DNA from 3 places in the Halalkalibacter oceani genome. Region 2 is predicted to be linked to each of the others. Evidence: riboswitches for the same ligand, from Rfam matches in the RefSeq annotation. Region 2 holds a riboswitch; each other region holds the start of a gene.
The links. Region 2 has a riboswitch for lysine ahead of ABMB67_RS10570 (aspartate kinase). Riboswitches for the same ligand answer to the same signal wherever they lie in the genome.
Positions count from the first base shown of each region.

Region 1: linked by a shared signal. The riboswitch ahead of lysA (diaminopimelate decarboxylase) and the one ahead of ABMB67_RS10570 (aspartate kinase) in region 2 are both predicted to bind lysine.
Region 3: linked by a shared signal. The riboswitch ahead of dapA (4-hydroxy-tetrahydrodipicolinate synthase) and the one ahead of ABMB67_RS10570 (aspartate kinase) in region 2 are both predicted to bind lysine.

Region 1 covers NZ_JBEPKD010000005.1:149,074-159,657, reverse strand. Annotated here, with positions in the region: gene ABMB67_RS08610 (D-alanyl-D-alanine carboxypeptidase family protein) at 1-819, shown strand, start outside; gene spoIIAA (anti-sigma F factor antagonist) at 951-1,301, shown strand; gene spoIIAB (anti-sigma F factor) at 1,305-1,745, shown strand; gene sigF (RNA polymerase sporulation sigma factor SigF) at 1,758-2,528, shown strand; gene ABMB67_RS08590 (DinB family protein) at 2,668-3,126, opposite strand; gene ABMB67_RS08585 (stage V sporulation protein AA) at 3,638-4,255, shown strand; gene ABMB67_RS08580 (stage V sporulation protein AB) at 4,245-4,664, shown strand; gene spoVAC (stage V sporulation protein AC) at 4,676-5,137, shown strand; gene spoVAD (stage V sporulation protein AD) at 5,151-6,158, shown strand; gene spoVAE (stage V sporulation protein AE) at 6,164-6,517, shown strand; gene spoVAEA (stage V sporulation protein SpoVABEA) at 6,524-7,102, shown strand; gene ABMB67_RS08555 (spore germination protein) at 7,086-8,573, shown strand; lysine riboswitch at 8,637-8,812, shown strand; gene lysA (diaminopimelate decarboxylase) at 8,891-10,210, shown strand; gene ABMB67_RS08545 (peptidylprolyl isomerase) at 10,470-10,584, shown strand, end outside.
Region 2 covers NZ_JBEPKD010000007.1:180,472-191,055, reverse strand. Annotated here, with positions in the region: gene ABMB67_RS10575 (YslB family protein) at 1-261, shown strand, start outside; gene ABMB67_RS10570 (aspartate kinase) at 441-1,676, opposite strand; lysine riboswitch at 1,794-1,981, opposite strand; gene uvrC (excinuclease ABC subunit UvrC) at 2,058-3,830, opposite strand; gene trxA (thioredoxin) at 3,953-4,267, opposite strand; gene ABMB67_RS10555 (electron transfer flavoprotein subunit alpha/FixB family protein) at 4,556-5,533, opposite strand; gene ABMB67_RS10550 (electron transfer flavoprotein subunit beta/FixA family protein) at 5,547-6,317, opposite strand; gene ABMB67_RS10545 (enoyl-CoA hydratase) at 6,337-7,116, opposite strand; gene fadR (fatty acid metabolism transcriptional regulator FadR) at 7,133-7,726, opposite strand; gene ABMB67_RS10535 (long-chain-fatty-acid--CoA ligase) at 7,855-9,546, opposite strand; gene ABMB67_RS10530 (DUF350 domain-containing protein) at 9,863-10,276, opposite strand; gene ABMB67_RS10525 (endonuclease MutS2) at 10,292-10,584, opposite strand, start outside.
Region 3 covers NZ_JBEPKD010000001.1:418,554-429,137, forward strand. Annotated here, with positions in the region: gene ABMB67_RS02085 (AbgT family transporter) at 1-1,359, shown strand, start outside; gene ABMB67_RS02090 (cold-shock protein) at 1,439-1,642, opposite strand; gene ABMB67_RS02095 (hypothetical protein) at 2,455-2,607, opposite strand; gene ABMB67_RS02100 (hypothetical protein) at 2,729-3,295, shown strand; gene ABMB67_RS02105 (YhcN/YlaJ family sporulation lipoprotein) at 3,381-4,085, opposite strand; gene ABMB67_RS02110 (aspartyl-phosphate phosphatase Spo0E family protein) at 4,320-4,475, shown strand; lysine riboswitch at 4,665-4,844, shown strand; gene dapA (4-hydroxy-tetrahydrodipicolinate synthase) at 4,987-5,874, shown strand; gene kduI (5-dehydro-4-deoxy-D-glucuronate isomerase) at 5,944-6,774, opposite strand; gene ABMB67_RS02125 (SDR family oxidoreductase) at 6,811-7,578, opposite strand; gene ABMB67_RS02130 (zinc-dependent alcohol dehydrogenase) at 7,602-8,618, opposite strand; gene ABMB67_RS02135 (TRAP transporter large permease) at 8,664-9,974, opposite strand; gene ABMB67_RS02140 (TRAP transporter small permease) at 9,995-10,483, opposite strand; gene ABMB67_RS02145 (TRAP transporter substrate-binding protein) at 10,500-10,584, opposite strand, start outside.

The DNA of each region.
Region 1 (10,584 bases), on a different contig from region 2:
CTGAAAGCGATTGCCGTTGCTTCGGGAAATGACGCTTCTGTCGCGATGGCTGAGCACATTGGCGGGTCAGAAGAAGAATTTGTCAATATGATGAATGAAAAAGCGCGGGAGCTTGGGCTGGAGAACACTCATTTCATGAATTCAAACGGGCTGCCTGCCGAGGATCATTATACGACCTCTTATGATTTGGCGATGATCTCGAAAGAACTGTTGAAGTATGAAGATATTACAAAATTCACAAGCATTTATGAAGATTATTTACGGGCAGATACAGATGACAAATTTTGGCTGGTGAATACGAACAAACTTGTTCGCTTCTATCCAGGGGTCGACGGATTGAAAACAGGTTTTACCCGGGAAGCAATGTACTGCTTAACCGCTACCGCAGAGAAAAATGACATGCGTGTTATTTCCGTCATTATGGGGGCACCGACGCCAAAGGATCGCAATGCCCAGGTAACGTCTATGCTTGACTATGCTTTTAATCAATTTCAAACTCATAAGCTGTATGAGCGGGAGCATACCCTTGCGGAGGTAGAAGTCAGCCGCGGCGATAAAGATATGGTCCCTGTCGTAACGTCTGAGTCCGTTTCCTTGCTTACGAAAAAAGGAGATACGATCGATGATGTGGTCGAGCGCCTTGAAATGAATACTGATTTACGCGCCCCGATTTCAAAAGGAGATGAGATCGGCGAGCTTATCCTTGAAAAGAACGTGGAAGTGGTGAGCACATCGCCGGTCGTAGCAGGTGATGATATTCTCGAAGCGACATGGTGGACATTATTTAAACGAGTATTCTCGAAATTTGGAGCAGCATAGCACTGGTTTTGACAGCTTTTTACGAATGAGGACTAGTTTTGTCATCGGGCAGGAACGAGCAGGTGCAATACCGAAACTCTCTCAAGCGTTGTAAAAAGGATTCAACCTTATTTATGAGAGGGAGTGATCGAATGAGCTTGCAAATTGATCTACAGCAGAAAGGCAGCGTACTATTGGTACGTTTGGTTGGAGAGCTCGACCATCATACAGCAGAAAAGCTGCGCAACCAGGTCGAAGACAACCTGGCGAAACAACAGATTAAGCATATCGTGCTGAATTTGGAGCAGCTGACCTTTATGGATAGCTCGGGACTTGGCGTGATTTTAGGGCGATACAAGCAAGTAAGAGCGGTCGGCGGCGAAATGGTCGTTTGCGCGATTTCTCCAGCTGTTAAGCGTTTGTTTGAGATGTCTGGTTTGTTTAAAATCATTCGGCTTGAAGAAAGTGAACAGTATGCACTTTTGACATTGGGGGTGGCGTAACCAATGAAAAACAAAATGGATTTGCAATTCTCTTCACAAAGTCAAAATGAATCCTTTGCCCGCGTAACAGTTGGTGCCTTTATTGCTCAGCTCGACCCGACGATGGACGAAATGACGGAAATTAAAACCGTTGTGTCGGAAGCTGTCACGAATGCGATTATTCACGGCTATCAAAATCAGCCTGACGGAATGGTCTACATTCACGTAACGATTGAGGATGATGTGATTGAGCTGACGATTCGCGATGAAGGGGTCGGCATACAGGATATCGATGAGGCCCGGCAGCCTCTTTATACGACGAAGCCTGAACTTGAGCGCTCCGGCATGGGATTTACCATCATGGAGAATTTTATGGATGAAATTGAAGTCGTCTCGGAACCGATGATTGGAACTACGGTCTATTTGAAAAAAACACTTACAAATAGCAAAGCTATATGTAATTAAGGAGTTTTGCCTATGGATGTCGAGGTGAAACAGCAGAAGAAAAAGGAAGCTCCGTTTACGGATGCACAAGTCAGAAAGCTGATTGAAAAGAGCCAGGCCGGTGATCAGGAAGCGCGCGATTTAATTGTTAACCGCAACACCCGTCTTGTCTGGTCGGTCGTTCAGCGCTTTATGAACAGGGGTTATGAAGCGGATGACTTATTTCAAATCGGCTGCATCGGCTTAATTAAATCAGTCGATAAATTCGATCTTTCCTATGAAGTGAAGTTTTCGACCTATGCCGTTCCAATGATCATTGGGGAGATCCAACGCTTTCTCCGCGATGACGGGACGGTTAAGGTTAGTCGTTCAGTGAAAGAGCTCGGCAACAAAATTCGCAAAATGAAAGATGAAATGACGAAAACACTTGGGCGGACCCCGACGGTGACAGAAATCGCCGAGCAGCTTCACATCTCGCCGGAAGAAGTCGTCTTTGCTGGTGAGGCGAGCCGCTCCCTGTCCTCGATACACGAAACGGTATATGAGAATGACGGTGATCCGATTACCCTTCTTGATCAAATAGCCGATCAATCGGAGACGAAATGGTTTGATAAGATCGCGTTGAAGGAAGCGATCCGCGAGCTCGATGAGCGGGAGCGCTTAATTGTCTATCTCCGTTACTATAAGGATCAGACCCAGTCCGAGGTTGCGGAACGACTTGGAATCTCCCAGGTGCAAGTATCTCGGCTTGAAAAGAAGATCCTTGAGTACATGAAGCAGGAAATCGGGGAATATGACAGCTAAAAGACTGATTCTCAAAAACCACAACAGCTTTTTGTGGTTGCGAGAATCAGTCTTTTTTTTCTTCGCTATATGACGGCCGGGATTCTGTTCAGGTAAGCGCTTTCGTTATGTCCTACTTCAAACAGGGAACGAGAGCCACTTACGCACCCGCGTTTTTCTTAATCAGTTTACAGGCGCCTAAATGAAGACCTTCATGATAGCTTAAGAAACCGAGCAGGTCGGAAAGCGTCGTGAATGTTGTCCCGCGTAAGTTGAAAGTTTTTGCGAGCGGCAGATCACAGCCGTTGGCAGAAATCCGCTCCACAGCTTCAAGCTGGGCTTCGGCATATTTGATCAAGTCCGCCGTTGACGGAGGCTCGTCTGTCCATTGCGCTGGAGCGGTGCCCATGTCAAAGAAGCTGGTGTAATGGTCAGGAACAACCGGCTGATAATTGGCAGCATGCCGCAGGTTGCGATCGGCGATTACGAGCAGGTGACCGACATTCCAGCGGATAGAATTGGCGAACCCCGCAGGAACAAAGTCAAGCTTGTCTTCGTCAATCGATGTGACGACTTGCAAGATTGCTTTTCTCGCATAAGAAAACGGAACTAAGGCCATCAAGAAACACTCCTTTACAAAAAATAGGTTTACTGTCAGTGTAGCGAATTTTCAGATAAAAGAAAATGACTTTTTTGTTTAGTCGACCTCGCTTCCGGGATTTTTTCTAATTGGAAAAGGTTGCTTGAGCCTAATATAGAGAGATCTATGTAAGATGGAAAGCAACGATTGAACGAGTCTTTGCGATCTTAAACAAAAGCATCGACTGCGTTGGACGAACCTGAAGGGGCTCGGAAAAATCCATGCAGGCGATGAAAATGCAAAAGAGCTTGAGACAAAACTAGCTTTGGACCTACTGGCAATGACTTCACACGCCACAAGCCCGTTGTGAGAAATCCACTCACAACGGGCTTTTAAAAAAATCGTGGCGGTTCCGCTCATTGCTCTGGACAAAAGGTAAAAAAACAACCTTTTGTCCATGTTTTGAAGAAGGAGAGGCAGTTTTTGCTTGTGGAGGAGAATGAAGTTGAGGGTTTTCTGTCATACTAAAAGCAAAATGGAGGTGATTCGAGTGGAGCGAGAGGAGCTGTATTTGCGGCTAAAACCGCGGATTTCTGCTACTTGCAATCAGGTGCTTGTTCTTCGTGATATTGCTCATATGAATGCGGCTGAAACGAGGCAGGCTGCACTGGCCGGGCTTCCTCTTTATTCGATTTCACCTGAAGATCAGACTCATCTGATTATTGACATCATTGATGTCACAAAAAAAATCCATGAGGTATTTCCTCACCTTTCGATCCAAACCGTCGGCGCGCCACAGACGATTGTCGAGATAAAACAGGCAAAGTCGGCGCTAGCACCCGTCTATGTGGTGGTCGTTTGGTTTTTATTATTTATCGGCGCCGGGTTGGCGATTATGAACTTTCATGAGGATGTAAGCATGCGGGCTGTCCACCTCCGGATCTTTCAGCTTGTAACCGGCAATGAAGCGGCAAAGCCCTTGCTTTTACAAATTCCTTATTCGATCGGCTTAGGGCTTGGCATGGTGCTGTTTTTCAATCACTTTTTCCGCAAGCGGTTAAATGAAGAGCCTAGTCCACTAGAGGTTGAAATGTTTCAGTACCAGCAATCGCTCGATGCCTATTTGCTTCATCACGAAAACAAGCAAGGGAAAGATAATGGCCATTGAATCGGTGTTGATCATGCTGATCGGCCTTGGGGGCGGGTTGGCAGTCGGCGCTGGATTTGTCGCCTTCCTGACCGTGCTCGGGGTAGCGCCGCGCATGACGCAATTAACAAAAACCGGCTCGTTTATCCGCTTCTACGAATGGGCGTTGATTATTGGAGTGCAGGCTGGAACGTGGGCCAGCTTTTATCCGTTTTCCTTGCACGCCTCTCCGCTTTGGCTCATTCCAATCGGGCTGGCGGCGGGCACCTTTGTCGGGATGCTTGCCGCAGCGCTGACGGAAGTGCTTAATGTTTTGCCGATTTTAGCGAAGAGAATCGGCCTCGACGGTCATATTGTCCGCTTTTTAATGGCGATCGCCCTAGGTAAGGTATGCGGCTCGCTGTTTCACTGGCTTTTTTTTATTAAGTAGGAGGATGAAGGATGGCAACGACGACGGAGAAAGAACAATACCAAAAAAACATTCAATTGTATCAGCCGAAGCGGGCGGTATGGCGTAATGGCGCTAAAGCATTTTTGATCGGAGGCTTTATTTGTACGCTCGGACAGTGGCTGAACAACTTGTATTTGACGTATCTTCCGTTTACAGAAAAGGAAGCGATGGGGCCGACTTTGGCGACGCTTATTCTACTGGCTGCGCTGGCGACCGGACTAGGCTTGTATGACAAGCTTGGTCAATTCGCCGGCGCCGGTTCATTAGTGCCTGTCACAGGCTTTTCCAATGCGATGACGAGTGCGGCATTGGAGCATAAAAGTGAAGGGCTTGTGTTCGGCATTGGCGCCAATATGTTCAAGCTAACCGGAGCCGTGATCGCTTTCGGCGTATTATCAGCCTATATCGTCGGATTGACGAGGCTGCTCGTAAAAATGCTGATTCAATCGTAGGAGTGTGGAGCAGGTGGAACGAAGAGGAAGGCAAACATGGCATTTTAACAATCCGGTATATGTGCAGGGAACGGGAACCGCGGTCGGCCCTGAGGAAGCGAAAGGTCCATTAGGTGGCAGTTTTGATAAAGCCTATGATCATTTGTACGCCGGGGAAGAAAATTGGGAGCTCGCTGAACGGAAACTGATGAAGGACGCGGTGGAGGCGGCTTTAAAAAAAGCTGAGAAAAAGGCGGGAGAGATCGACTTTTTTTTAGCCGGCGATTTGCTGAACCAGATTGTGACGTCCAATTACCACGCGCGCGAGCTGGAGCGGCCATATTTTGGCCTTTTTGCCGCCTGTGCGACGGCGATGGAAGGGCTGGCACTTGGCAGTCTGCTTATTGATACGGGAGCGGCTAAACTGGTGCTGTCCGCAGCAAGCAGTCATAATGCGACGGCAGAGCGGCAATTTCGCTATCCGACTGAATTTGGCAGCCAGCGTCCTGAAACATCCACCTATACGGTGACCGGAGCGGGAGCGATTGTAATTGGCACGAAGCCGTCAGCGATTCAAATTACGGAGGCGACCGTCGGCAAGGTGATTGATTTCGGGCTGGCGAATCCGTTTGATATGGGATCGGCGATGGCGCCGGCCGCGGCGGATACGATTTTAACGCATCTTGAGGAAACGAAGCGGACAGTCGATGATTATGATTTGATCGTAACCGGGGATTTATCACGGGTAGGAAGTGGAATTTTGCGTAAACTACTACAAGAAAAAGGGATCCGCCTCGTAAATAACTACCAGGATTGTGGGATTATGATCTACCAACAGGAGCAGCCCGTTTTCGCGGGAGGAAGCGGGGCTGGTTGCCCGGCTGTTGTGACATACGGCCATCTCCTGCAGGAAATGAAAAGAGGAAAGTTCCGGCGACTGCTTGTTGTGGCGACAGGGGCCCTGCTGAGCCCGCTGATGATCCAGCAGAAGGAAACAATTCCTTGCATCGCTCATGCCATTTCATTTGAACGAAAGGAGTAACCGACATGCTTGAGTATGTGATCGCTTTCGTTGTGGGCGGGTTGATATGCTTTTTGGGGCAATTGTTAATGGATGTCGGCAAGCTGTCTCCCACGCATACTCTCAGCACGCTTGTTGTGGCGGGGGCGTTGTTGGATGGCTTTCAGCTTTATGACCGTCTGATTGATTTTGCCGGAGCGGGAGCGACAGTGCCGATTACCAGCTTTGGCCATTCACTCGTGCATGGAGCGATGGCAGAAGGGGATCGCTACGGTTTTTGGGGAGTCGGGATGGGCGTGTTTGAAGTGACGTCTGTCGGTATTTCCTCAACGATTTTATTCAGTTTTTTAATTGCAATCTTTTTTAAGCCAAAGGGGTGACGAAAAATGGAGAGAAAGCCTAAAGTTATTTTTGTGACGGATGGAGATGAAGCTGCCAGAAAAGCAGTCGAACAGGCAAGCCGGGAGATTGGCGGGCGCTGTATCAGTCATTCGTCAGGAAACCCTTCGCACTTAACAGGCGAGGAGCTTGCTTCTCTCATTTTACAAACTCCTAATGATCCAGTGCTTGTGATGTTTGATGATGGCGGCTACCGTGAATCCGGGATGGGGGAAACGGCGATGCATTATTTGGCCAACCATCCGGCGATTGAGGTAATTGGCGCTGTTGCTGTCGCTTCCTCGACCCATGCCAGTGAATGGGCGCATATTGATGTCGGTATTGACCGCTATGGCAACCTTACTGAATATGGGATTGATAAAGACGGTCTGGCCGACTTGGAGCTTGGCCGGATTAATGGAGACACCGTTTATGTACTGGACGAGCTATCCCTTCCGGTAGTCGTCGGCGTCGGTGATATCGGAAAAATGGCCGGTCTCGATACTGTTGAAAAGGGCGCGCCGATCACGAAGCTGGCAATCGAAATTATATTGGAACGGAGCGGATATCATGAGTCAGAAGTTTGACAAACAAGAGACAGCGATATCACGGGATATTAAGGTGAACGAGGAGATTCTGAAAAAGCGGCTCGGCTTTGATAAATCGTTTGATGTCGGGGTACGGAAGCTTCCTGTTCTTGATAAAGAAATTCAAATTTATTTCGTAACAGGCTTATGTGATATTGAGTATATTATTGAAATCATGAGAGAGCTGATGCTGCTTGACGCCCGCGGGCGGAAAACCCCGTCAGTGAAAGTGAAACAGGCGATTCAAAATCATTTGACGCATGTCCAGGTCGAGTATACGTCATCGCTTGATGAAGCGATCACGCGGATGCTCTCAGGCTTAATCTTTATTCTTGTAGAAGGCGAAGATGAGGCATTTGTTGTTGATGTCAGAAGCTACCCGGGACGCAGCCCGGAAGAGCCTGACACAGAGCGGGTCGTGCGCGGGGCGCGTGACGGCTACACGGAGAACATTATTCTTAATACCGCTTTGACGAGGAGGCGCATTCGTGATGAGCGGCTGCGCAATGAAATTATGCAGGTCGGGGTTCGCTCAAAAACCGACATCTGTTTGTCGTATATCGATGGAATTGCTGATCCTGATTTAGTGGAGATAGTCAGGAAGGAGCTTGAGGCAATTAATTTAGATGGCTTGACGATGGCCGACAAAATTGTCGAGGAATATATTGTCAAACAGGGGATGAACCCCTTTCCTCTTGTCCGCTACACTGAGCGTCCAGATGTCGCGGCAACACATTTGCTGGAAGGGCATATTTTAATCATTGTCGATGCCTCGCCGAGTGTGATTATTACACCAACGACGCTTTTTCATCATGTTCAGCACGCTGAGGAATACCGGCAGGCAGCGTTTATTGGAACATTTCTCCGCTGGACGCGTTTTTTAGGAATCTTTTTTTCCCTTTTTATTTTGCCGTTTTGGCTATTGCTCGTGATTCAGCCGAGTTTGTTGCCGGCGGGACTTGATTTCATCGGGCCGGAGGAGACGAATAACGTGCCGATCGTCGTCCAAATTCTGATTGCTGAGCTAGGAATCGAACTGCTGCGTATGGCGGCGATTCACACACCGTCCCCTTTGGCCACCGCTCTCGGTCTCGTCGCCGCTTTATTGATTGGGGAAATTGCAATCGAGGTCGGCTATTTCACCTCGGAAGTTATTCTGTATGTGTCCCTTGGCGCGATCGGGATTTTCGCAACACCGAGCTATGAGCTTGGCGTTGCGCTGCGGGCGACAAGGATTATGCTCATTATCGTTGTGGCGATCTTTAAAGCGCCGGGCTTTATTATCGGCGGCACGCTGTTTATTCTGTTGCTGGCGATGATTAAAGCGTTTAATAAGCCGTATTTATGGCCGTTTCTTCCATTTGATCCACCGGCCATCTGGCAAATTTTAATCAGGGCGACAGTGCCGTCGGTCCGCTTCCGGCCAAGTATTGTCAATCCTCAGGATCCGATTAAACAACGGTCTGAATAAAGATTGAACTATTTTGTTTGATATGGTAAAGTAATAGCGACTAAATTTCATAAACCTCAAAACAATTGGGGTAGAGGCGCAAGCGGAATCAGTACACTTTTGGAGCGGTGGCAGCGATGAGCAAAGTGGAAAGGTCTATTGCCGAAGCGTGGAATGAGCGCCAACTCATCCATAGCTGGGTCGCTGTTGAAGAAGCAGCGGACTGTCACTGCATGGTGCAGTGGAGAACTATTCTGGTGTTAGGAATTGACCCTTTTAACAGCTAGTGTAGTCGCATTAGCTGTTTTCTTTATAGGATGATGAAGGAGAGGACGAGTATGTATTTACATGGGACGAGCACGATTAACGATCAGGGACATCTTGAAATTGGCGGAGTTGACACGACTGCCTTAGCGCGCGATTATGGCACGCCGCTCTTTATTTATGATGTTGCTCTTATCCGGAAACGGGCCGCCAGCTTTCAACAGGCGTTTATCGAGGAACAGGTGCCTTATCAGGTCGCCTATGCGAGCAAAGCGTTCAGCTGTATTGCGATGTTCCAGCTTGCCGATGAGCTTGGGCTGAGCCTTGATGTCGTTTCGGGCGGGGAGCTGTATACGGCAATCCAGTCCGGTTTTCCGATGGAAAGAGTCCATTTTCATGGCAATAACAAAAGTCTCATGGAACTGGAAATGGCGGTCGAAGCCCAAATTGGCTGCATCGTTGTCGATAATTTTTATGAATTGGGCGAGTTAAGCCGGATTTGCGCTGAACGGAATGTGCAGATGAGTATTTTGCTGCGGATCACCCCGGGCGTTGAGGCGCATACTCATGATTATATTTCCACCGGACAGGAGGATTCCAAATTTGGCTTTGATCTGATTAGCGGCCAGGTGCATCAGGCTGTTGAAGTCGCTCAGGCTGACGGGAATCTGCGCCTGCTCGGTGTTCACAGTCATATCGGCTCACAAATCTTTGAAACTACCGGGTTTGTGATGGCGGTTGAAAAAATGTTTGAACTGATTAAGCATTGGCGGGAAGTGTTTGATTTCACACCACAGGTGTTAAATTTGGGTGGAGGCTTCGGCATTCGCTATATTGAAGGAGATACGCCGCTTCCTGCTGAAGAATACGTCCAGAAGATGATCGAGGTAGTCAAGCGTCAGGCGGCGGAAATTGAGATGGATATGCCCGAAATCTGGATCGAACCGGGCCGATCGCTTGTCGGGGATGCCGGTACGACGCTTTATTCAGTCGGTTCAAAGAAGCATATTCCTAATGTACGCGACTATTTGGCGGTTGACGGCGGAATGAGCGATAACCTCAGACCGGCGCTCTATCAGGCGGAATACGAAGGGATACTTGCCAACCGGGCCAATGAAGCGCCGACAGATACGTTTTCAATTGCCGGCAAGTGCTGCGAAAGCGGAGATATGCTGATTTGGGATTTGCCGCTGCCGAATGCCAACCATGAAGATGTTTTGGCTGTGTTCTGTACGGGAGCTTATGGCTATGCGATGGCGAATAATTATAATCGTATTCCGCGCCCGCCGGTCATTTTTGTTGAGAACGGTGAAGCGCAGGAAGTGATTAAACGGGAAAGCTATCAGGATTTACTGCGGCTCGATGTCCCCCTTGCCAATAACGTCGCAAAATAGCGGGCGTCTGATGTTGCAGATTTGAGAAGGAAAAGAGATGCCGGCTGGGACATAAATAGTAAAAGCGTGTAAGCTGCTAAAAAATCAACATCTCCCTTTTTCAGCAGCTTCAGGAGCGGTGCAGTCCACCCTCTGTCATTTGTCCGGCTGTTCATGCAGCCAGCACGCTTTCGTCCCGGCCCGTCATCCATTCGATTTCACATGTCGGCGGGAATCATGTACAATAAGGTGAATCTAAAAGAAATTGGAGGCAATACATATGAAAAAAGGTTCCATTGAATTTGAAAACGGAGAAAAGATTGTGATTGAATTTTACCCGGAGGCAGCACCGGGAACTGTGGAAAACTTTGAGAAGTTAGCAAATGAAGGCTACT
Region 2 (10,584 bases):
CTCATCGCCTTTTTCGAAAAAGCGAATTGGGGCCAACTGCAACTTGTTAAAGAAAAGCGACAGGCTAAATTATTCGAACTTACCGGCCCGTGGATGGGAAAGCATGATTCCCGCTGTTATCAGCTTGAAGCCGGCTTTTTAACCCAATATTTAGAGCAAAGCCTGCAGCGGATTGCTGCCGGAAGCTACTCCGCCTCTAAAAAGGCTGTTTTGTTTACAATTGAGTTTGACCGTCACGATTCGATAGCAGCAAACAACTAGCCCTAGTTAAGGGGAGGGAAAAGAGGGTGGGGCAAAAGGGTGTTGCCTGGATGACTATACGAACAAACGGAAAGAGTGGAATCCACCGTTGCTTTTTCTCCCGCAGGAGTCTACGTATAATTCATCCGTTCGACATTCAGGTAAACACATTAGTTATGTCCCACCCCCGCACGGCTTTATTAAGCGGTAATCGCTTCTTCTTCCTCACCCAGTTGAAACGCCTGATGAAGCATCTCAACAGCGAGTACCATATCATCCTCCGAAATGACGACCGAAACCTTCATTTCAGATGTACTTACCATCTTGATGTAGATTTCATTCTGCGCTAACACATCAAACATCGAAGCAGCAACGCCGGGATTCGAAACCATTCCCGCCCCAATAATCGATACTTTCGCCAGGTCCTCTTCTACGTGCAACGAATGAAAGCCCAACTCTGCCTTAGCATTTTCTAAAATTGTCAATGTCTCTTTTAAAGAAGATTGCGTAATTGAAAAGGAAAGATCAACATGCGCCTCATCAGTCTGGTTCTGAATAATGATATCAACATTGATTCCGTTTTCGGAGAGGGCTTGGAAAACTTTCGCCAGCGTGTCGATCCTGCTTGGCAGACCGGCCATTGTAATTTTTGTTACATCATTTTCAAAGGCAATTCCACGTACAAGTAAGTTTTTTTCCATTGTGATTTCCTCCTCAATTATCGTTCCTGCTTCTTCAACCATACTGGACGCCACTAGCAAAGGCATTTGATAATTCTTGGCACATTCAACCGCACGCGGATGGAGAACGCCGGCCCCGAGATTAGCCATTTCCAGCATTTCATCATAGGAAATGGACTGGAGTTTGCGCGCTTGCGGGACATAGCGCGGATCCGTTGTAAACACCCCTGTCACATCGGTATAAATCTCACAGCGATCCGCTGAAAGCGCCGCTGCCAGCGCGACGGCTGTCGTGTCCGAACCGCCGCGGCCGAGCGTCGTGATGTCATTCTTCGAGCTTTTTCCCTGAAAGCCGGCGACGATCACCACTTTTCCTTTTTCCAGCTCCGCTTCCATTCGTTCTGTTTCAATCGAGACAATCCGCGCATTGCCGTGATTGTCCTCCGTTTCAATTCCAGCCTGCCAGCCCGTGAACGAGATCGCCTCCACACCACGTTCCGCCAAAGCGAGCGCCAGAAGCGCGATCGTAACCTGTTCCCCTGTTGAAAGCAACATATCCATTTCACGTTTACTCGGGCTTTCCGTCAGTTGTCCGGCAAGCCGGACGAGTTCATCGGTCGATTTGCCCATTGCTGAGACGACAACGACGACCTGCTGATCTTCGCCAGCTGCTTTTTCGATCCTTGAGGCGACATGGCGGATTCGTTCCACTGAACCAACCGATGTTCCTCCATATTTCTGTACAATTCGTTTCATCCTGTTCATCCTCTCCAACTCACTCCGTTCAGTGGGAACGCAAAAAAGCAACAATAAGGAAAACTCCTCACTGTTGCCTGTCATACCAGTCCGGTACCACACTGCTCCCTGTTTCTCGCGTGAGATAGTTCTCCACATATCCTTTGGGTTTGATATGTGACAGCCCTATGCTTCTTCAACATAGGTCCAGCATAGAAAAACATGAGCCTTTTCTACACTTCGGCGAATTCCCCTTTCCCAATCTCCTCATCGGTCCTCATAAACCTTAGAGTGGTACTGATGGTTTTCGCTCCTCTACCATCACTTCACTATTGAAGTGCGGCATCTATTTAATTGCTATCCATTCTAGCAAAGGTTTTCTAGGATTGCAAGCACAACCTGCTACTCCTCTTTCAGCGCCTCGAGTATCGCCTCTGCTGTCTTTTCCGGAATCGCCAGCTGCCTCAGTTCTTCAATCGATGCCTCTTTTATTTTCTTAATTGAGCCGAAATGCTTAAGCAGGCTGCGCTTTCGCTTCTCGCCGACGCCTGGAATATCGTCCAATGCCGACTGGAAAAACGTTTTTGAACGCGTCTGCCGGTGAAACGTAATCGCAAAACGATGCACTTCGTCCTGAATGCGCTGTAATAAATAAAATTCATGACTGTCCCGCTTCAACGGAACCTCCACCGGAGGATCACCGAGCAAAAGCTGAGACGTCCGATGCTTATCATCCTTTGCCAGTCCACATACTTTAATCGATAAACCGAGCTCGTCCTCAATTACTTCCTGAGCCGCGGCAATTTGTCCCTTTCCCCCGTCTATCACAATCAAGTCGGGCAAAGGCAGCGACTCCTTCAGCAGGCGCACGTACCGGCGGCGAATCACTTCACGCATTGAGCCATAATCATCAGGCCCGGTTACCGTTTTAATCTTATATTTGCGGTAATCTTTGCGGCTTGGCTTGCCATCAAGAAACGTCACCATCGCCGAAACAGGGTCCGTCCCCTGAATGTTCGAGTTGTCAAACGCTTCAATCCGGTACGGCGTCGGAATACCCATCGCTTTTCCAAGCCGTTCGACCGCCTTGATCGTCCGTTCTTCATCCCGTTCAATCAAAGAGAACTTCTCCTGTAAAGCGGCCGCAGCATTCTGGTTGGCAAGGTCGACAAGCTCTTTTTTCTTCCCGCGCTGTGGAAAATGAGTATGGACATTCAGCAGCTCTTCGACAAGATTGGCCTCGATCTCCTTCGGCACCAAAATCTCCTTCGGCTTCAAATGTTCCTTTTTCAAATAAAATTGGCCGATAAACGTTAATAAATCCTCATGCGGTTCCTGGTAAAAGGGGAAAATCGATACGTCACGCTCAATCAGTTTGCCTTGTCTGATGAAAAAGACCTGGACGCACATCCAGCCTTTATCGTAATCAAAGCCAAACACATCGCGATCAACATGATCCTGGATCGTCATTTTCTGTTTTTCCATCACCGCTTCCATGTGCGCAAGTGTGTCGCGAAGATCGCGGGCCCGTTCAAAATCAAGCTCTTCTGAAGCTTTCATCATTTTCTCGGTCAGCTGTTTTTTTATTTCGCCATGTCCGGAACGGAGAAAGCGGGTAATCTCATGAATCATTTCCTGATTCTGTTCCGCTGACACCTCGTTGACACACGGCGCCAGGCATTGGCCGATATGATAGTACAAACATACTTTATCCGGCAACGTCCGGCACTTGCGCAGCGGATAAAGCCGGTCGAGAAGCTTCTTCGTTTCATTAGCCGCCCCCGCATTCGGATAAGGACCGAAGTACTTGCCGCCGTCCTTTTTCACCTGCCGGGTCGTGATGAGACGAGGGTGCTCTTCATTCGTTATTTTCAAATAAGGGTAGGACTTATCGTCTTTGAGCATCACATTATACTTTGGATCATGCTTTTTGATTAAGTTTAATTCAAGAATAAGTGCTTCAATATTTGATGATGTAATAATATATTCAAAATCAGCAATTTCACTGACGAGCCGCTGTGTCTTCGCATCATGTGAACCGGTAAAATAAGACCGTACCCTGTTTTTTAACACTTTCGCCTTTCCGACATAAATGACCGTTCCTTGCCGGTCTTTCATCAAATAACAGCCTGGCTTATCAGGAAGCACCGCCAGCTTTTCTTTTAATTGGTTCATCGCTCTCTCTCACCTCCATTACCGTTCGGATCCGTCTGGAGCGCTATTGCGTCAGCGCTAAAGCTGTTATATTTGTAAAAAAAGTCCCCTCTCTCGATTGAGAAAGCGGACTGTCACTTGACTTACAGATGCTTGTTAAGCAGTTCAGCAAGCGCTTCTTTCGGTTGGAAACCGACTACTTGATCAACGACTTCGCCATTTTTAAAGACAAGCAAGGTCGGAATGCTCATGACATTGTACTTCCCCGCTGTTTCCTGGTTTTCATCGACGTCAAGCTTGGCGATTTTCACTTTGTCGCCCATTTCTGAATCTAATTCTTCAAGAACAGGGGCAATCATTTTACAAGGTCCGCACCATGGCGCCCAAAAGTCAGCAAGCACAACACCTTCGCTTGTTTCCGCTGCAAATGATTGATCTGTCACATTGACAATTGCCATTATAAAAACCTCCTAATCCATAACAAATTTGATTCTTCATGATTATACCATCGAAAAACAATGGTTGCGACTAAGTTGCTCGAAATTGTTTGAGAAAACCGCGTAACGGGCTTTCTTATTAGAAAGTCGTTTCTCTCACGAGGAACGTAACGGGACAAGCCTCTCCCTTCTTTTGAGTCAGCTTCCATCTCCGCTTATAGCCAAAGCTGCACAACCGTCATTGTTCTCCTTTAGTATTCCCTTGACGTTTATCATTTCTCATTCTTTTAAAAAGATACCCTGTTCCCTTTATTGCGAAACAAGGATCTGCCGCAGCTCTTCCGTTAATAATGGAACGATTTCAAAAAGATCGCCGACGATTCCGTAATCTGCCACTTCGAAAATCGGCGCTTCCGGATCTTTGTTAATCGCGACGATTACCTTTGAATTGGACATCCCGGCCAGATGCTGAATCGCCCCTGAAATGCCGATCGCAAAATATAAATCCGGAGTGACGACCTTCCCTGTTTGCCCGATCTGCAACGCATAGTCACAATAGTCGGCATCGCAGGCCCCGCGTGACGCCCCGACAGCCCCGCCAAGCAAATCGGCCAGCTCCTGTAACGGTTTAAAGCCGTCGGCGCTTTTCACCCCTCTTCCGCCAGAGACGATAATTTTTGCCTCCGACAGATCAACGCCTCCGGCCGCCTTCCTTACAACATTTTGGATCGTCGTCCGCAAGTCGCTGATCTCGGCAGTAATCGAGGAAACACCGCCTGTACGCGCCGGGTCCTTTTCCATAGCGGCAATATTATTCGGTCTGATCGTCGCCAGCAGCATCCCTTCTTTGATCCTTTTTCGCTCAAAGGCTTTACCTGAGTAAATCGGCCTTGTAAAGACCGGCTCCCCGTCTTCCAGTTCAACAGCCACGGCATCTGATACTAAGCCAGCCTGCGCTTTCATTGCCAGGCGAGGCGCGAGATCCTTCCCGATCGCTGTATGACCGAGCAGAATGCCGTCCGGCTGTTCAAGATCGATAACCTGTAGCACCGCCTGCTGGTAGGCGTCAGTCGTGTAGCTCTTTAAATCAGGATGAGTGACTGTCACAACCCGGTCTGCTCCATACTGAATCAGCTGCTCCGCTAAACCGCTTACATCTTCACCTAACAAAACACCGATGACTTCTCCTCCATCTGCGACGACCTTTCCCGCGGCAATCGTTTCAAAGGATACATGCCGTAATTCCCCATCGCGAACTTCCCCAATAATCATCGTTTTTTTCGCCATCTGCCTTCCCTCCTTATATGACCTTCGCTTCAGATTTCAACAATGCGACAAGCTCTTTCACCTGGGCTTGCGGCTCTCCTTCAATCATCCGCCCCGCCTGCTTTTCAGGTGGCAGAAAAATCTCGATTGTTTCCGTTTTCGCTGCGACATCCTCTTCCTCCAAGTCAAGATCATCGAGGTCCAGCACGTCGAGCGGCTTCTTTTTCGCTTTCATAATCCCTGGCAATGAAGGATACCGGGGTTCATTTAACCCCTGCTGGGCGGTGACAAGGACTGGCAATGAAACCGTCACTGTTTCTTCGTCCCCTTCGACGTCGCGAATGATCGTCGCTGTCCGATCCTGAATGTCGATCTTTGTGATCGTCGTCACCTGAGGAATCGCCAACAGTTCCGCGACACGCGGGCCGACTTGCCCCGATCCGCCGTCAACCGCCACATTCCCGCCAAGAATGATGTCAAACGACTGCTCGCTGAAATAAGCGGCGAGCAGCGAAGCTGTCGTAAATTGATCGTGATCCTCCAGTTCCTCGGTATCGATTAAAACAGCTTTATCGGCGCCCATTGCCAATGCGGTGCGCAGCTCTTTTTCCGCTTCCTCTTCGCCGACGGTCACAACCGTCACCTCACCACCGTGTTCGTCACGCAAAACGAGCGCTTCCTCAATCGCATATTCGTCGTACGGATTAATGATGAATTCAGCTCCACTATCATCAATTTTCCCTTGCTGAAGGGTGATCTTCTCCTCGGTATCAAACGTCCGTTTCATGATGACAAAAATATTCATTCAAAAAGCCTCCTTCTTCCTACTCGTTTTTTTGGTTAAACTGCGGTGACCGTTTTTCCACAAACGCCCGAATTCCTTCCTGCCCGTCGGCTGAATCGAACGCGAGACCAAACAGCTCGGCTTCTCTTGCTGCGCCTTCAAGCATTCTCGATGAATCGTGATAGCGCAGCAGCTCTAGTGCCATGGTAACAGCGAGCCTACTCTTTTGACTGATTTGCCGGGCAAGCTTCAACGCCTCTTCGATGAGCGACCGCTCAGAATGAAGAGAATTAACAAGCCCGAGCTCCTTCGCTTCTTTCCCGTTGATCGGTTCACTTGTCAACAGCATCTCCGCCGCCTTGGCAGTGCCAACATAGCGCGGCAGACGCTGCGTTCCGGCAAATCCGGGAATCAGCCCTAATTGAAGTTCCGGCAGCCCGAGCTTCGCATCCTCTGTACTCAGGCGAATATGGCAGGCCATTGCTAATTCAAGCCCTCCGCCTAAAGCGGCCCCGTGAATCGCCGCAATAATCGGCTTCGGATAATGTTCCATCCGCTCGAAAACCTGCTGGCCAAGTCGGGCCATCTCTGCGAATTCGGCTCCGTCCTTAATCGTTGTAAATTCCTTAATATCGGCACCGGCCGCGAAAAAGCGCCCTTCGCCATGCAACAGAAGCACATGAATATCCTCTTGATCTTTTAGCTCGGTCAAAACCTGATCCAATTCCCGCAGCACGCCTCTTGAAAGCGCATTGGCCGGCGGACGCTGCAACGTTAGAACCGCAACCTTTTCTTCCACTGCGACACGAATAAATTCCACACTCTCACTCCTTTCTTTATGAAAGCCGTTCACTTATCCCGGAGACAAGCATTTGATGAATCGGTTTCGCCTGTACAACGAGATCATACTTGCAATCCTTCATTACCCAATTGGTAACCACTTCATCTAACGTACCGAAGATCATTTGCCGCACAAGACGACTGTCCAGCTGTTGTTTCACACTGGCTGAAGATTGACCTTCTTTAATTAATTCGTCTATGAGCAGAAGATACCCTTTGAGAATTTGATTAATTTTTTTTCTAAGCTCCTTATTGGACTGCCTCAGTTCAAGCTGGGTGACAATCGCCAGCTGTGGATTGGCCTGGAGCTGTTCAAAATGCGTTTGAATGAGCAGCAAAAGCTTTTCTTCAAATGTCTGCTTCGTTTGGATGCGCGTACGGATCGTCTCGATAAACTGTCCCATTTTTTCCTCAAATAAAGAGATTAAGAGATCCTCTTTACTCGTAAAATATAAATAGATCGTGCCGTCGGCGACACCGGCTTCTTTGGCAATCTTCGCGACCTGAGCCTGATGATAGCCGAACCTGGCGATGACGGCGACGGCTGCTTCAATTATTTGCTCGTATTTTGCTCCTTTTTTCTTTCCCACGTTCGTCTCTCCTTTTAATGAATGAGTATTCATTCATACTATCATTTTAGAGAAGCCGACGCTTTCTGTCAATGGAGCGATGTGCCGGGCAGAATCCGATTCCCCGCCTGGCACATGGACGTTCCTTTTTAGCTGCTTACGTGCTCGTCATCCTGTTCCTTCCTCTTTTCCTCTTCTGCCAAAACTCTTCTTAACACTTTTCCGACCATCGTTTTTGGCAGTTCAGTGCGAAACTCATAAAGATGCGGAACTTTGTAAGCAGCCAGACGAGTGCGGCAAAAATGGTCAAGATCCTCGGCCGTCACCTCCCTGCCCTCCTTTGGGACGATAAACGCCTTAACCGTCTCGCCCCGATATTGATCAGGAACGCCGATAATCGCCACCTCTTGGACTGCCTCATGCTCATACAACACTTCCTCAATTTCGCGGGGGAAAATATTAAACCCTCCGGCGATAATCATATCCTTCTTCCGATCAACGATATAAAAAAATCCGTCCTCATCCATATACCCCATATCCCCGGTCAGCAGCCAGCCATCATCACGCAATACCTTTTCCGTTTCCTCGGCCATCTTCCAATAGCCTTTCATCACCTGCGGACCACGGACCGCAATTTCACCGACATCCCCCTGCTCCGCTTCCTCGCCATCGGCTGTCCGGACGATCATTTCAGTGTCGGGCCACGGGATCCCGATACTGCCGGATTTCCGTTTGCCCCATATCGGGTTCGCCGTCAGCACCGGTGCGGTTTCGGTCAGTCCATAGCCTTCAACTAGCTTTCCTCCGGTCAACCGTTCAAATGTTTGCTGAACCTCGAGCGGCAATGGGGCGGCTCCACTGAGACAGGCGAGGACGGAGGATAAATCATATGTTTCAATCTCCGGTTGATGAATGAGGGCAATATACATTGTCGGCGCACCGGGAAACAAACTGACTTTATGCTTCTCGATCGCTTTTAATACCTGGTCCGGCTCAAACTTCGGCAAAATGATTAACGTAAAGCCATTCATGATCGCAAGGTTCATACAGACGGTCATGCCGTACACATGAAAAAAAGGAAGGACTGCCAGCATGCGCTCCTGTCCCGGCGTTGTTTTATAGATCCAGTGGCCGGCCTGCATCGTATTGACGACCAAATTCCGATGGGTCAGCATCACGCCCTTTGCAAGGCCTGTCGTTCCACCAGTATATTGCAAAAGCGCCAAGTCCGTTTCCGGATCGAGCGGGACAGGCTTAAAAGCGCCGTCACCTTGCTTCAAAAAGGCGGAGAAAGCGATCGTTTGCTCATTGTATTCTACGGTTACTTTTTCTTTTTGGACGATGGGATAGAGAAGATTTTTTGGAAAGGGGAGATAGTCTTTTATACTGGTGACAATCACTTGCTGCAAGCTCGTTTTCGCTCTCACCTTCTGGACGCGGGGAAAAACGAGATCGAGACAGACTAATAGCTTGGCGCCGGAGTCGATTAACTGGTGCTCCAGCTCTCTTTCGACATAGAGAGGATTGATTTGAACGGCAACGGCTCCGGTCATGATGATACCATAATAGCTGATCACCGCCTGTGGACAATTGGCCAGCATGATCGCCACCCGGTCTCCTTTTTCGATTCCAAGTAATTGAAGCCGTTGTGCAAACTGAACTGCCTGCTGATGAAGCTCCGAATAGGAAAGCCGCTTTCCTAAAAACTCAATCGCGGTCTGATCCGGATACTTCCGGGCCGAGCGCTGCAGAAAATCATGGAGACTGCTGTTCTGGTAGTCAAGGGAATGAGGAATTTCGTCGGGATAATGCTTCAGCCAAATCTTGCCGGTCGTCGACATTTCATCTCCTCCTCTTTATTCAGTTGCTCCTTCATGATCGTTCTACTTCTATTGTATTGGAATCGCTTACATAAATAAATCATTTTTTGTCAATTTCACGCAAGAAAAACGGGGACAAACTAACGGTTTTCCTATACGGAAACAGCTTCCGGGCAGCCCGCGAGTGAGTGCACCGCCGGCTGCCCGGAAGTTGAAACAGATTTTGATTAAGCAGCAAAAAACAGCATATAAACAATTCCCGCCAGCAGAAAAGCACCACAACAAACATACAAAATTTTCATCAGTAGTTCCACGGCATGATTCTCCTTTTTTGTCACTATCTCGCGATTATACTGGCCCCAATTACGTAGGAGAGCCCGATCGAAATAATCATCGACACGATCCCGACCGCGCGATTGTCGTTGGCAATTTCCTCATCGATTTTGAAGGAAGGTGTTAGAAACTCGAAAATAAAATAGCTGATCAATAGCAGCACGAATCCGTAGACGCCCCAGCCAAGCATCGTCAAAATAGAATCAGAGTGCTCGATGGAATGACGAAAAATATTCGCCACCCCAAACAGCTTTCCTCCTGTCGCCATCGCCACGGCTACATTTCCGCGCTTAATTTCGCGCCAATTATCGTATTTTGTGACGAGCTCAAAAATAGCAAGAAAGAGGATCAGCCCGAGTACGGTGACACTGTAATACGCCGCTGTCCGAACAAATTCATATTCAAAGAATGTCTCCACTTACATTCGCCTCACTTATTTTAATTCGACAACCGTATTGCCGAGTCCACCTTCATTCATTCCGCCGTCACGCTCACTTTTCACATGCGGATGCTTTTTCAGAAGCTGCTTGACCCCTTTGCGGAGTGCGCCGCTGCCTTTCCCGTGGATAATCGAAACTTGATGATAACCGGCAAGCAGCGCATCATCAATGTATTTTTCAACAAGCAGCATCGCGTCCTCGTAACGCTCACCTCGTAAATCAAGCTCGGCTTTGACATGATGCTCGCTTCCTCTGACCGTCGCAAGCGGCTTCGTTTCCACCTGCT
Region 3 (10,584 bases), on a different contig from region 2:
TTGGCCATCACCAATCTGTTAAGCGGAGAGGGAATCGCTTATATTGTCACAAGCATGGTCAGCAATTTTATCAACTTTGCTCCGCTCGGTGTCGTCCTCGCGACGATGATCGGGATTGGCGTCGCCGAAAGAAGTCAGCTTATTAGCGCTGCGCTGCGCGGCCTTGTCACTTCTGTCCCGAGCCGCTTAATTACCGCTGCCTTGGTTTTCGCCGGGATTATGTCAAGCGTCGCTTCCGACGCCGGCTATGTTGTTCTTCCTCCATTAGGAGCGCTGCTCTTTGTTGCGTTAGGACGCCATCCTCTCGCCGGGCTTGCTGCTGCTTTTGCGGGCGTCTCCGCCGGTTTCAGCGCGAATTTATTTCTCTCTGCCACAGATCCGATGCTTGGCGAACTGACAAGACAGGCGGCGGCGACGTTTGATCCAGCCTATGCTGAGACGATCAATATTGCGATGAACTACTACTTTATCGCGGTCTCTGTATTCGTCTTGACCATTGCCGGAACGTTCGTCACTGAAAAAATCGTCGAACCGAGACTTGGCACGTACAAAAACAAGCTGGAGGCAAGCCCTACGGGAATCGACTACTTACAAAAAGACGAAAAGCGCGCCCTCACATGGGCAGGTATTTCAATGGTTATTGTCGCTGTCATTATGTCTCTGCTTGTGTTACCTGAATGGGGACCTCTGCGCGGGGAAGGGCCGAACCCGATCGCCAATTCTCCGTTTATGCGCTCGTTGGGCCCTGTTATTTTAGTGCTGTTCCTCGTCCCGGGGATTGTGTACGGCGTGTTAATGAAGACGATTCGTAATGACAAAGATGTCGCGAACCAAATGTCCGATACGATGGCTTCGATGGGGATGTTTGTTGTTCTCGCCTTTACGGCCGGTCAATTTGTTGCCTATTTCAATGAAACGAATATGGGGATTGTTCTTGGTGTGTATGGAGCTGAGTTTTTGCAGAGTGTGAATTTCACGGGAATTCCGTTAGTTCTTGCCTTCATCGCTGTGACTGGATTGATTAATTTATTTATCGGCAGCGCCTCGGCGAAATGGGCGATTATGGCTCCGGTATTCATTCCGATTATGATGCAGCTCGGCTATTCTCCGGAACTGACACAAATGGCGTACCGGATCGCTGATTCGACGACCAACATTATTTCACCATTGATGACCTACTTCGCGATTATCATCGCCTTTGCGCAAAAGTATGATAAGAAGATGGGGATTGGGACACTTATTTCCGTCATGGTCCCATACTCGATTGTTTTCTCAATCGTTTGGACGGCTATGTTAATCATCTGGATGCTGCTCGGAATTGATCTCGGGCCGGCCTCGCCGATTCACTATCCTTCATAGCAAAACTTGTTCAAACCGACTTTAAAAATGTACTTAAAAAGGGTGCCCCTTTAAGGGACACCCTTTTTATATAAGCAAATTAAAGTTTTACAACGTTAGCTGCTTGTGGTCCACGGTCGCCTTCAACGATTTCAAATTCAACAGATTGACCTTCGTCAAGTGTTTTGAAACCTTCGCCAGTGATAGCACTGAAGTGTACGAATACGTCGTTTCCGCCTTCTACTTCAATGAAACCGAATCCTTTTTCTGCATTGAACCATTTAACTGTTCCAGTTTGTGCCATGCTAAAAACCCCAATCTTAATATTATTTACTTAATATGCTAATCATATTTACAAACCAAGGTAAATAAAAAATTCACATATTATAAGGAACATCAATCACAAATCGAGTGAATATCCCTTATAACATGTGAATACCAAACTCTTATGAATCTGTGTTTCTTATTTGATGAGCAAAACTAAATATAAATTGGTTATCAAGGATCTAGTATCAATCTTCAATCGATGAAAGCCCTACCTCTCATTCATCTTTACGGTTCCTTGACCGCGCCAGTGGAATGAAAAGAGCTATCTTGGGAATGAAGTCGACAACCATTGACTTTACTATAACTTATTATTGACAAAAATGCAAGCGCAATAATTTACTTTTCACCATTCCTGCCGCCTCCTTCTGTTTCATAACAGAAAGCAGAAAAGCTTGAGACTCAACTAGCTTACAGGCTGGACAAAAGGTAAAACACAACCTTTTGTCCAGCTTCCTTTACTCAAGATCAAGTACGGCTGTAGTAATCATTAATCGATTCAAGGATCGTCGGCTCTTCTTTCACTTCAACCGGCTTGCGGTCAGTTTCCTTGCTCTGTTTTCTCACGATGATCTCCCTCCCGTTTTTTGTTATTCATTACCTGTGCTCTTCTCTTTCTCTTTCTCTTTCTCTTTCTCTTTCTCTTTCTCTTTCTCTTTCTCTTTCTCTTACCGCTAGTATATTCTTCTGTTATACAATAGTCAACCTTTTTCGGAAAATTGTATTATTACATAATGTATTTTGTTTCAAAAAAAAGTGTGGCAAGGTTCTCTCCCCTTCACCACAACGGTTTTAATTCTTTTTCAGCTGTTGCTCAATTTGCAGTAAATGTTCATCGGCACGTTTGTTGACGATGGTTTCAAGAGTATGAGACATATGATTCCCGAACATCATCACCCCAAAAAACAAAGTAAAAAAGCAAATACTAAACACGATCACCATCACGCTCCGCTCCCCCTTCATGCCTTTCTACCATGTATACGGTTTACCGGAGGCAGTCATGCATAAAAAAAGCGTCTGCTTCCATACTAAAGAAAAATTGGTTATGAAAGAGAGTTGAAGATACGTGTTTAGTCGAGCCTTCCTCACCTTTATGCTTCCTTTATTTTTGCTGCTTTTTGGCTGTGCAATGAATCCGCAGGACGACCTGATGAAAAATCTCGATGCAGAGCAGCATAAACGAGCAGACAGCTTAGCTCTACATTCCAACAATACAGATCAAAATAAAGTTCGCGGCTTGCAGACGAACGACCTCCAGTCTTTTGCCAGTGAAGTTGGCTACTATCTTTCACAATCCGGCGAGCTGTTGCAGCAAATTTCTCCCTATTTTGATACTCCGAACTTGGGCGAGGGAGAGCTCGATCACATTTATGCCGCCTTAACGGCCTTTGAAGCGCAGAGTGAGCAGCTGCAAACGTTGTCGCACCCGCCTGAATTTAATGGCTTTTTCCAAGTTCAGATGAGTACGCTGATTGAAGCCCGGGCTCTCGCTGACCTGATTACAGCAGTGGCCGAAACCGGTGATATGTCACAGCTGGCGAACGGAAGAATTTATTATGAAAATGTCGTCATGGCTCATAAGCTGATGGAACGGGAATATTTAAATGTCTCCGAAGAGCACGGCCTTTACTAACAAATGCACCAAACTGAAAAAAGGTTGTTCCAATCATAAGATGGCACAACTTTCTTTCAGGAAAATAAGCGGACGGCGCATGCCGTTACCTGCGTCCTTGAATCGTATCATCAATCAGATCGGCGAGCTCGCCGACGGCGCCGCCCACTCCTTCAAAAGGATGTGGCCAGGAGACATGATGCTCAATCGCATTCATTTGGTTAATCAAACGTCGGTTCGTTGTAATATAAACAGTTGATCCGCCAATCTCATCACGGATTTCATTTTCGACTGATTTGATTAGTTTCTTTCGATCCTGTTCATATGATTCAATGCCGATAATGATTTGATCGTCTTCGGCCAGCACATGAGCATCTTCAATATGTTCAAGGGCTTCTATCCGTTGTTCAATGCGGCGGAGTCTTTCTCCTTGCGCTGTTTGTTCGGTTTGAGCCTGATAAGATTTCCTCTGCAAGTACGGCTTATCACGATGAGCGTATTTATCCCGCAGAACATTCGGTCGGTTATTCAGCACCCTTTCCCCGCGTTTCGTACTTAAAATTCGTTTATTCGTCGTATATTGGCCTTCATGCCGAAGGGAATGTACAGGATCCGTCAACCCTTTCGGCGCGCGATCAGGCACGACCAAGTCCATTAAGGGGCCTTCCAAGCCACGGACACGCGCTACTCCATAGCCGCTGAATCCTTCCTCACGATTAGAATTCGCTCCCATTACAGACTTTTGTTCTACTTGACATCCTCCACAAAAAAGAATGCCCATTATAAGGATGATCGAAATGATTTTTTTCATTGGTACCTCCCTTCTTTTTGTTTAGTTTACGACATTCTTTTTATTTCACTCTTGCAATATTCAACAGGAATGGTGCAACACTCCACAGAGAAAAGTGTCGAACTTTCGGGGATTTTCATTTTTTCTGACTACTTTCGTGGAATTGCTTTTTTATTTACAAAAACCGGGTATAATGTAGCATTGTGATAGATAAAAACAATGTGCATTTTGCAAAATATAAGATGGAGTGAAGCAATGTATTATTTAAAAATCGAACAGAAAAGGGAACAAATGTTGACACTTGCCAAAACATACGGATTGACCGCCGACGTCACCGTACAGTGCAGCCAGGAGCTTGACAAGCTGCTCAACCAATTGCAGGCGAAAATGGTGCCTTTCTTAATGAAATAATCGGACAGATGGGTGATCCGAGCAACCTGTGTTTTCCTTTGAATCACCTTCATCTTGACCAGAAGCGGCGCAACGGCTTTGATCAATCTTTTTACGAAATAATTGAAATTCGCCCTAAAGTATTGCAATTATTAGCAGCATCTGTTAAGGTAGACACAAATTCATGTAAGAACTTACTTCATACGCTGAAGTGAGGGTAGAGGCGCAAATGCCATAAGTAAGCTTGTCGAGGAGTATGAGCTCTGAAGAAGCAAGTCGAAAGGGGAATTTGCCGAAGTTAACGGAAGCTCATAGTCCGTTGGCTGGGACTGTATTGAATAAATACAGGACTGTCATATAGCGTTTGCTATATGGAGGGCTATCTCACACATTGATTTGGTCTAGCGTCGTTTATGTACTGACGTACAGCTAGCCTGCAACAATGAGTCGAGAGCTCGTTGTTGTTTTTTTGTGCCTCCCAAAGTAGCCCAAACAACGTATGTAAACTTTTTAGAATTGAGGGTGAATAAGGATGAATTTCGGACGTATTCTAACAGCAATGGTGACACCGTTTAATCAGCATGGACAAGTTGATGTTGAAGCAACAAAGGAGCTTGTCGCCCATTTAATCTCAAATGGCTCAGACGCATTGGTCGTTGGTGGAACAACTGGTGAATCGCCAACTTTATCAACAGAGGAAAAATGCTTATTGTTTGAAACGGTTGTAAAAGCAGCAGACGGTAAGGTTCCGGTTATTGCCGGTACAGGTTCGAATAATACACAGGCTTCCATCGAGCTGACGCAAAAAGCTGAAAAGCTCGGTGTAGATGGCATTATGCTTGTCGTTCCTTATTATAATAAGCCTTCACAGGAAGGGATCTTTGCCCATTTCAGCACGATCGCCCGGTCTACAAAGCTTCCGGTGATGTTATATAACATCCCTGGCCGCAGTGCAGTGACGATGTCGGTTGAAACAACCTTGCGTCTTGCCCAGATTCCGAACATCGTGGCGACGAAAGAAGCAAGCGCTGATTTAGAAGCAATGGCGGCGATTATTGAAGGTGCGCCAGACGGCTTCTCTCTATATAGTGGAGATGACAGCCTGACATTGCCGATTCTTTCCATCGGCGGCATTGGCGTCGTTTCAGTCGCCTCGCACATTATCGGTAACGAAATGCAGCAAATGGTCCGCAATTTTCAGGCAGGACAGGTTCAAGCAGCTGCCCTGCAGCATCGCCAGCTTCTCCCTGTAATGAAATCGCTGTTTATGGCGCCGAACCCGACTCCGGTAAAGGCTGCCCTCGAAATGCAGGGGATTAAAGCCGGCCCTGTCCGCTTACCGCTTGTGCCGCTCTCCGCAGAACAGCAACAGCAGCTGAAAAGCGTGATCACACCGACGATGAATTTCTTTGTAAGTTAAATGAAAGTGAACAGATCAAATAGCTGAAGGGGTGTATCAAAAGGAAACAGTCCTTTTGATACACCCCTTTTAGCGCAAATCCTTCATCTCGACAAAATCCATGTCTGTAAAGGTATAATTTTCACCAGCCATCGCCCATATAAACGTATAATTGTTCGTGCCTACACCCGAATGAATCGACCAGGGAGGCGAAATGACTGCTTCCTCATTTTTGACGAGTAAATGCCTCGTCTCTGACGGCTCCCCCATGAAATGGAATACACGCGCATCTTCTTCCATATCAAAATAGAGATAAACCTCATTGCGCCGATCATGCACATGGGCAGGCATTGTATTCCACATATTATTCGGCTCCAAAATCGTCATCCCCATCATCAGCTGACAGCTTTGAATGCCTTCCTCATGAATGTATTTGTAAATCGTCCGGTTATTGGACTGCGCATCTGAGCCGAGTCTTGTTGGAACGGCAGCGTCAATCGGCAGCACCTTTGTCGGATAATCCCGGTGCGCCGTTGTCGAGACAAAGTAAAGCCTCGCTGGCGCTTTATCGTCGACACTTGCAAACAGCACACTTTCCTTCCCACGGCCGATATAGAGACAATCATGCTTATTCAGAAGGTATTCCTCACCGTCGACCGTAACCTTCCCTTGACCACCAATATTAATAATGCCCACTTCACGGCGTTCGAGAAAATAAGCAGTACGCAGAAAATCACCCGCTTCAAGCTTTAGCTTGTTCTCCACCGGGACCGCGCCGCCAATGACGGTCCGGTCATAGTGACTGTACACCATTTTCAGTTCTCCATCAGTAAACAACTTTTCGATAAGAAAGTCTTCTCTCAGACGTGCGGTTGTATATTGCTTTACATCAGTCGGGTTTGCCGCATATCGATTCTCCATATTCTCAATCCCTTCTCTTCTTTTTCTCTCCCTTATTTACCTGCCCATCCATCCTCCGTCGACGGTAATAATCGTTCCGTTGACGTAATTCGATGCATTCGATGCTAAATAAACAATGGTCGCCTTAAAATCTTCCGGTTCTCCCCACCGGTCGGCAGGGATCCGCGCCAGTATTTCTTGTGAGCGTTGGGGATCCGCACGCAATGCCTCTGTATTATCGGTTGCGATATAACCTGGGGCGATCGCGTTAACCTGAATTCCCTTCGCCGCCCACTCGTTTGCCAGCGCCTTCGTTAATTGACCAATCGCCCCTTTGCTTGCCGCATACCCCGGCACATTGATCCCACCCTGAAACGTCAGCAACGAAGCGGTGAAAATGATTTTACCAGACTGTTGTGATATCATCATTTTCCCGATTTCCCGGCTTAAAATGAATGGCGCGTCCAGGTTCACATTGACAACCTCATCCCAGTATTCATCCGAATGCTCCGCAGCCGGGTTTCTTTTGATCGTCCCTGCATTGTTGACTAGAATATCAATCGTTCCGAAATCCCTTTGCAGCTCGGCAATAAATGTATAGAGCTGATCGCGGTCTGAAAAATCACAAGTATAGCCCTTGAACTGCCGGCCTAATGCTTTTACGCTTTGCTCCACCTCACTGTTTTCCCCAAGAGTCGCGCTAACACCGATAATATCAGCCCCTGCTTCAGCCAAAGCCTCGGCAAGCGCCTTGCCAATTCCGCGCTTGCATCCTGTGACCAGCGCCCTTTTTCCATCAAGCTTAAACATATCGAGTACAGTCATCTCTCTTTTGACCTCCTAGCTTTTTATGAACAAGTGAGCAGCACTTTCATCACATTGCCGCCCCCTTCCATTTCCTTTAGTCCCTGCTCGAGATTTTCCAATGGGTAAACATTTGTTATCACCTGATCAAGCGGCAGCTCGCCTGACGCGGCAAGGGCAATCGCCTGGTCAAAGTCCTCCGGTTCATATACACGGGCCCCGAACATCTTCAGTTCCTTCCAAAAAAATTGAAACAGGTCAACCTGCGACGCTTGCCCAAAAATTCCAACGATGACAATTCTTCCTCTCGTTCGTAACAGCTTTGTCATCATTTGCGCTCCTGTTTGTGAAGAGGTTACTTCAAAGACAACGTCCGCTCCCGCTCCATTCGTTTCTGCATAAACGATTTTTTCTAGATCCTCGTTTTTAGAATCAACGACTTCAAAGCCCAACTGCTGAAGAAGGTTGATCCGATAAGGATTGATTTCAACAATTTTTACCGTTGCGCCCTTCTGCCTTGCGACCATCGCAATTAAGGCACCTATTGGTCCGCCACCAATAACGACAACATATTCGCCTGCTTCGATTTGTCCGGTTCTGACATCATGGCAGGCAACCGCCAACGGTTCGATTAAAGCGCCATGCTTTAATGACACACTCTCCGGCAGCTTATGAATCGTATAAGCAGGGACATTCCAATACGTTTGAAAGGCTCCTTGTGTCTCGATTCCTAAAAAGGCAAGATGATGACATATATGCGAGTGGCCCGCTTCACAAGCCGGACAGTGACCGCAAGGCGACAAAGGCCGGACGGTTACCCGGTTGCCGACGGCGACATTCTCTACACCATTACCGACCGCCTCAACAATACCGGACATTTCATGACCTAAAATTTGCGGAAAGGTAACGCGATGGTCCATCACGCCATGATAAATATGAAGGTCCGTCCCGCAAATTCCACAATGAGAAACTTTAATCTGCACCTCGCCTTCCCCCGGTTGAACCGGCCGCGATTCCCCTACTGTAATTTTTTTATCTCCCTCATAGAAAACAGCCTTCATCGTCTCCACCTCTTTTATAAAATTCAGCTTTTGCCATCCATTGTTTTATCCGTTGTGCAAACCAAGAATCCCCGGCAACCATATTGACAGCTGCGGCACATAAGTTATGAGCAGCAGCACGGCAACTGAGACAACGAAAAAAGGCAGAAGCGGTTTAATAACATCTTCAATTTTTAAATTTGCCACCTTCGCCCCGACAAAGAGAACAGGTCCGACCGGCGGGGTGATCGTTCCAATACAAAGATTAAAAACGAGCATAATGCCAAAATGAACAGGATCAATCCCAAAACTGACGGCAATCGGTAGAAAAATCGGGGTGAAAATTAAAACGGCAGGCGTTGGATCCATAAATGTTCCAACGAGCAGCAGCACTAAGTTCATAATCAACAAAATCACGAAAATATTACTTGTCAAGCTGAGCAGACCGTCGGCGATCAGTCCTGGAATATTCGTAAAGGACATCACCCAGGACATAATGGAAGAAACGCCGACTAAAAAGATAACAATTGACGTTGTTTTCGTCGCCTCCAGTAAAATCCGCGGCAAATCCTTCACTTTTATCGTTCTATATATTAATGAAAGAAGAAGCGAGTAAACAACGGCAATCGCTGAGCCTTCCGTCGCCGTGAACACACCGCCGATAATCCCGCCAATGACGATAACGACAAGCAGCAAGCTTGGAATCGCGTCTAACATAACAAGCAGTGCTTGGCTGAAACTGATACGATCATTTCTTTTTAAGCGATACCGCTTTGCCAGCACGAGCGCGACGATCATACAACCAAGTCCCCAGAGAATTCCAGGTAGATAGCCGGCCATAAATAAAGCGGCAATCGAAGTTCCCCCGCTAACAAGGGAATACACAATCAGCGTATTACTCGGTGGAATAAGCATCCCGGTCGGTGCCGAGGCGATGTTAACGGCCGCGCTGAATTTGCGGTCATACCCTTCCTTTTCCTGAAGAGGCGCCATCGTGCTGCCGACGGCTGCTGAAGCTGCAACGGCTGATCCGCTAATCGACCCAAACAGCATATTGGCCAATATATTTGTATGGGCAAGCGAGCCCGGCATCCGGCCACTCAGCACTTTGGCGCAATTGACGAGCCGAATGGCTATACCGCCATTATTCATAATGACACCAGCCAAGATAAAAAACGGAATCGCAATCAGCGTAAACGAATTTATCCCGGTAAACAGTCTTTGTGCTGACGTCAACATTCCATTCCCGACATCCACGATGGTGAACATCGCCAGCACAGATGCTAAGCCTACACTTACGCTGATTGGCACTCCAATCACGAGCAAAACACCAACACTAATAAAAAGGATTAATGCGGCTTGAACAGCAACATCCATCAGGATATTCTCCTTCCTAGCTATGCTTTCTTTGCTTGATGCAAGCCTTGTTTTAACAATTGATAAATATTGTTCAGACTATAAAAGACGATGCAAAGCCCGCTTAATGGCATGGCTGCATATAAATAGCCAACAGGAATTTGCAAGGCGGCAGCCATTTGCGTCCATGCCAAGTTAGTTGCGTTAATACCGCCTAACACCAGCGCAAATACGGCGAACGCCATGATCACAATTTCAATTATAATATCGGTTCCAAGCTGCCATTTTTGCGGAAAGGTATTTTTTATAAATTCAATCGACATATGTCCTTTCTCTCCAAACACGTATGCAGCGCCGAATAATACAAGCCAGACAAAACAGTATTTTGCCAATTCCTCAGAGATGACACTCGGATCGTTTAATACGAACCGAGTGAACACCTGCCAGGTAACCAATAGTACCAGGAAACCGAAAAGCCCAATACAGAATAATGTTAGTACTTTATCTAAGCTTTTTTTGATGAGATTCATATCACCACTCCATCAGCTATTGCAAAGCATTTTGCACTTTTTCATAAAGAGCCTGTGCTGTATCAGTCGTTAATTTTTCATCAATAACCGGCTGAACGGCG